DNA from 2 places in the Streptomyces yunnanensis genome. Region 1 is predicted to be linked to the other one. Evidence: riboswitches for the same ligand, from Rfam matches in the RefSeq annotation. Region 1 holds a riboswitch; the other holds the start of a gene.
The links. A riboswitch is a leader RNA that binds a small molecule or an ion and turns the genes downstream of it on or off. The one in region 1 is predicted to bind glycine.
Positions count from the first base shown of each region.

Region 2: it holds a riboswitch for glycine, as region 1 does, so the genes downstream of both, gcvT (glycine cleavage system aminomethyltransferase GcvT) here and gcvP (aminomethyl-transferring glycine dehydrogenase) in region 1, are expected to answer to the same signal.

Region 1 is NZ_CP095749.1:7,948,886-7,951,269, forward strand. It holds gene MOV08_RS34635 (DNA polymerase IV) at 1-574, shown strand, start outside; gene MOV08_RS34640 (PRC-barrel domain-containing protein) at 484-918, opposite strand; glycine riboswitch at 982-1,079, shown strand; gene gcvP (aminomethyl-transferring glycine dehydrogenase) at 1,269-2,384, shown strand, end outside.
Region 2 is NZ_CP095749.1:3,275,740-3,278,123, forward strand. It holds gene MOV08_RS14130 (enhanced serine sensitivity protein SseB) at 1-15, opposite strand, end outside; gene MOV08_RS14135 (AAA family ATPase) at 140-937, opposite strand; glycine riboswitch at 1,214-1,309, shown strand; glycine riboswitch at 1,310-1,427, shown strand; gene gcvT (glycine cleavage system aminomethyltransferase GcvT) at 1,461-2,384, shown strand, end outside.

The DNA.
Region 1 (2,384 bases):
CAAGGTGCGGAACTACGACTTCTCGACGCTGACCCGGTCCGAGACGCTGCGCGGGCCCACCGACGACCCGACCGTCGTCCGGGAGGCCGCGGTGCGGCTGCTGGAGACGGTGGACACCACGGGCGGGGTGCGGCTGCTGGGCGTGGGGGTGACCGGGCTGGCCGACTTCACACAGGAGGACCTCTTCGCCCAGCTGGCCACGGAGCGGGAGGCCGAGGAGCAGGCGGCGCGTGGGGCGGCGGAGCCGGCGGAGGAGGCGGCGGGCGAGCCGGAGGCCGGCGTGGAGCTGCCGCGGCGCTGGTATCCGGGGCTGGACGTGGTCCACGAGGAGTTCGGTGCCGGGTGGGTGCAGGGCAGTGGCCTGGGGAGGGTGACCGTACGGTTCGAGACGCCATGGTCCGCACCGGGGCGGGTGCGGACCTTCACCGTCGACGATCCGGCGCTGCGGCCGGGCGAGCCCCTGCCGCTGCTGGGCAGGCCGGATCAGTCGTCCGCGCCGGCGATCCGTCCGAAGTCGGTGTCGCCGGCGGGCGAGGCGGAGTCGGAGGCCGGTGAGGAGATATCCAGGCGGTAGTGGTGGTAGAGCTGGAGCTCCTGCTCGGGGGAGAGGTGCCGGCCGACGCCGAAGTCCGGAGCGTCCTTGATCAGCTTCCGGTCGTAGGGGATGTGCAGGCTGTCGCCGACCATCTTGCTCGGTTCCAAGGGGACGAACGCATCCCGACTGAACAGACCGGTGCGCACGGCCGCCCACTCCGGTTCGCCCGTCGCGTCGTCGAGGTACACCTCGTCGACGGTCCCTATTTTCGCGCCGTTCCGGTCGAACGCTTTGCGGCCGATGAGGCTCCGGGGATCGATATCGGTTTGCACGGTCCCTCCACTTGGTCGCAACTGCCTTGTGACAACTACGAAACGGCACATTTCATGCCCCGGCCACTCGAAGGATCGTTTCAGCGGTGCGCTGGTAGGCTGGCGATTGGCCGTCGACCCCATGCGGGAGAGTCCTTTGTCGTTCGCGACCAGGGCGCCGAAGGAGCAAATCCTCCCCGGAATCTCTCAGGCACACGTACCGCATGGACGAGGTCACTCTGGAAAGCAGGGCGGGCCACGGACAGGCACCATGCCGGAACCCCTCCTCACCGACGGTGAAAGCCGGACCGCAGCCCGCGGACCGGTGAAGCTCTCAGGTTGAGATGACAGAGGGGGAGGCCGTCCGGGCACCAGCGCCGTGGTGCCCCTCGTAGGTCGTACTGACCAGGAGGCCCCCGCAGATGAACACCCACCGCATCTCCCTGACCGAGCTGGAGCGGGGCATCCCGTTCGAGCACCGGCACGTCGGCCCCGACCACGAGGCGCAGGCGAAGATGCTCGCGCAGGTCGGCTTCGGATCGCTGGACGAGCTCACGGCCACCGCCGTGCCCGACGTGATCAAGAGCACCGAGGCGCTCGGTCTGCCGGAGGGCCGCACCGAGGCCGAGGTCCTGGCCGAGCTGCGCGCGCTCGCCGACCGCAACCAGGTGCTGTCGCCCATGATCGGGCTCGGCTACTACGGCACCTTCACCCCGCCGGTGATCCTGCGCAACGTCATGGAGAACCCCTCCTGGTACACGGCCTACACGCCCTACCAGCCGGAGATCTCGCAGGGTCGCCTGGAGGCCCTGCTGAACTTCCAGACCGTCGTCGCCGACCTGACCGGACTGCCCACCTCCGGTGCGTCGCTGCTGGACGAGGGCACCGCCGCCGCCGAGGCGATGGCGCTCTCCCGCCGGGTCGGCAAGGTCAAGCAGGGCGTCTTCCTGGTCGACGCCGACTGTCTGCCGCAGACCGTCGCCGTGATCCGGACCCGCGCCGAACCGACCGGTGTGGAGGTCGTGGTCGCCGACCTGTCCGACGGCATCCCCGAGGAGATCGCCGAGCGCGGCGTCTTCGGCGTGCTGCTCCAGTACCCGGGCGCGTCCGGAGCGGTGCGCGACCCGCGCGCGGTGATCGAGCGGGCACACGAGCTGGGCGCGATCGTCACCGTCGCCGCCGACCTGCTCGCGCTGACGCTGCTCACCTCGCCCGGTGAGCTCGGCGCGGACATCGCGGTCGGCACCAGCCAGCGCTTCGGCGTCCCGATGGGCTTCGGCGGCCCGCACGCCGGCTACATGGCCGTCCGCGAGCAGTACGCCCGCAGCCTGCCCGGCCGTCTGGTGGGCGTCTCCGTCGACGCCGACGGCAACAAGGCATACCGCCTGGCGCTGCAGACCCGCGAGCAGCACATCCGCCGCGAGAAGGCCACCAGCAACATCTGCACCGCGCAGGTGCTGCTCGCCGTCATGGCCGGGATGTACGCCGTCTACCACGGCCCCGACGGGCTGCGGACCATCGCCCGGCGCACCCACCGC
Region 2 (2,384 bases), 4.7 Mb from region 1:
GTCCGGATAGTTCATCTCACCCACCCATTACTGGCCGCGCTGCCCGGCCCCTGACCCTGGGGGCGGGTCCACGGGCCCGCCCGGTGGGTCAGACCCTAACGGGCCAGGGCCCCTCCGGTGGACCGGGCCCCGCCGTGATCTACCGGACGGGCCCCGAGGGCCGCTCCCCGAAGCCGGTGGCGTCCGCGGCGGGCGCGCCACCGGGGCGGGCGCGGACGGCCCCGGCGCGGGCGGTGAACGTGACGCGCTCCAGGAACCCGGCGGCGGACCGGTCCAGCAGCACCGCGGAGCGGAAGCCCGCGGGCAGCCGGGCCTCCTCGGCGCGGGCGACCAGCCGGCGCACCGCCCGGCGGTGTCGGGCGAAGGCGTACCGCGACACCCCGCGGCCGCGCGCCCGTTGGCCGCCCAGCGCCGTCCCGGGCGGCACGTCGAGCAGCACCAGGTGCAGGCCCCGGCCGTCGCGCCGGGCCGTCCGGGCGAGCCAACGGCGCACCCACGCCAGCGTCCCGCAGTCGTGCACCACCACGCTGCCGCCGGAGCGCAGCGCCCGGCGCAGGGCGCGATAGTGCGCGGCCCGGACCAGCGGGCGGTAGAGCGCGTACGGCAGGTGCCGCAGCCGGCCCCGCTCCCAACGCTCCCGGCTGTCCTGGGAGTCGATGCGGTACACCGGGTCGCCGCGGCCGTCGAGCGTCGGCAGCACCCGCTGCATCAGGGTGCTCTTGCCGCTGCCGGGCAGGCCGGAGACCACGATCAGGTCGCCGGGCGCGAAGTGGAGCGCGGTGCGGGGGGCGCGGGCGCCGTCGCGGAGGTCGGTGATCCGGACCCGGTCGGGGCGGGCGGTGGGGCGCGGCCGGCGCGCCGCCCGGGGCCCGGCCGGCGCGGGCGCGGGCCCGGGTGCCGTCCCCGTCGTCGTCGCGTACGCCGCTTCGCTGTGCACCGTGATCGCCCTCCCCGTCGGCTCAGGCCGGGTTCGGGACCCGACCTGCCCGCAGAGTGTCAAGAAAAGGTAATGAGCAGCAAGGCGATGGCGCCCGGCGCCACCGGATCCGGCGGTCCGGTGGCGGGTCCCGGAACCGGGCCGCGGTGCGGGTGAGCGGGGACGGGATGCCGACCGGGGCTCCTGTATCCGGCGATCCCGTGTAATGATGTGGCCGCCACGGGCACACCGGAAGGTCACTCGTGCAACAGCCAGCCCAACTCCATACCGGCCGCTTGAATCCGCGCGGGAGAGTCCCCGGCCGCCACGGCGGGGCGCCGAAGGAGCAAGTCCTCCCTTGAATCTCTCAGGCCCCTATACCGCGCGGGCGAGGCAGATCTGAAAAGCGAGCCACTGCCTGGCTGAAGGGGCGGCTCCACCCAAGGTGCAAACCGGGCCCGTTCGCGGGCTCCCGGTGAACCTCTCAGGTTCCGATGACAGATGGGGAGACCGTCATGTCACCCATGCCTGGGAGCCCGGAACGATGACTGAAGCCCCCCGCCGTACCGCGCTGGATGCCACGCACCGCGCGCTCGGCGCGACCATGACCGACTTCGCCGGCTGGGACATGCCGCTGCGCTACAGCAGCGAACGCGAGGAGCATGTCGCGGTCCGCACCCGTGCCGGCCTGTTCGACCTCTCCCACATGGGCGAGATCACCGTCACCGGTCCGCAGGCCGGCGCGCTGCTGGACCACGCGCTGGTCGGCAACATCGGCGCCCTGAAGGTCGGGCGGGCCCGCTACACGATGATCTGCGCCACCGACGGCGGCATCCTCGACGACCTGATCGTCTACCGCCTCGACGAGCGGGAGTTCATGGTCGTCGCCAACGCCTCCAACGCCCAGGTGGTGCTGGACGCGCTGGCCGCGCGGCAGGCGGGCTTCGACGCCGCGGTCCGCGACGACCGGGACGCCTACGCGCTGATCGCGGTGCAGGGCCCGGAGTCCCCCGGCATCCTCAAGAAGCTCACCGACGCCGACCTGGACGGGCTGAAGTACTACGCCGGCCTGCCCGGCACGGTCGCCGGCGTGCAGGCGCTGATCGCCCGGACCGGGTACACCGGCGAGGACGGCTTCGAGCTGTTCGTCCGGCCGGCCGACGCGGTCGCGGTGTGGGAGGCGCTGACCGAGGCGGGCCGGGACGTCGGACTGGTCCCGTGCGGACTGTCCTGCCGCGACACCCTGCGCCTGGAGGCGGGGATGCCGCTGTACGGGCACGAGCTGACGACCGCGCTCACCCCCTTCGACGCGGGCCTGGGCCGGGTCGTGAAGTTCGAGAAGGAGGGCGACTTCGTCGGGCGCGCGGCGCTCGAAGGGGCCGCGGAGCGCGCCGAGCAGAACCCGCCGCGCAAGCTGGTGGGCCTGGTCGCCGAGGGGCGCCGGGTGCCGCGCGCCGGCTACCCGGTC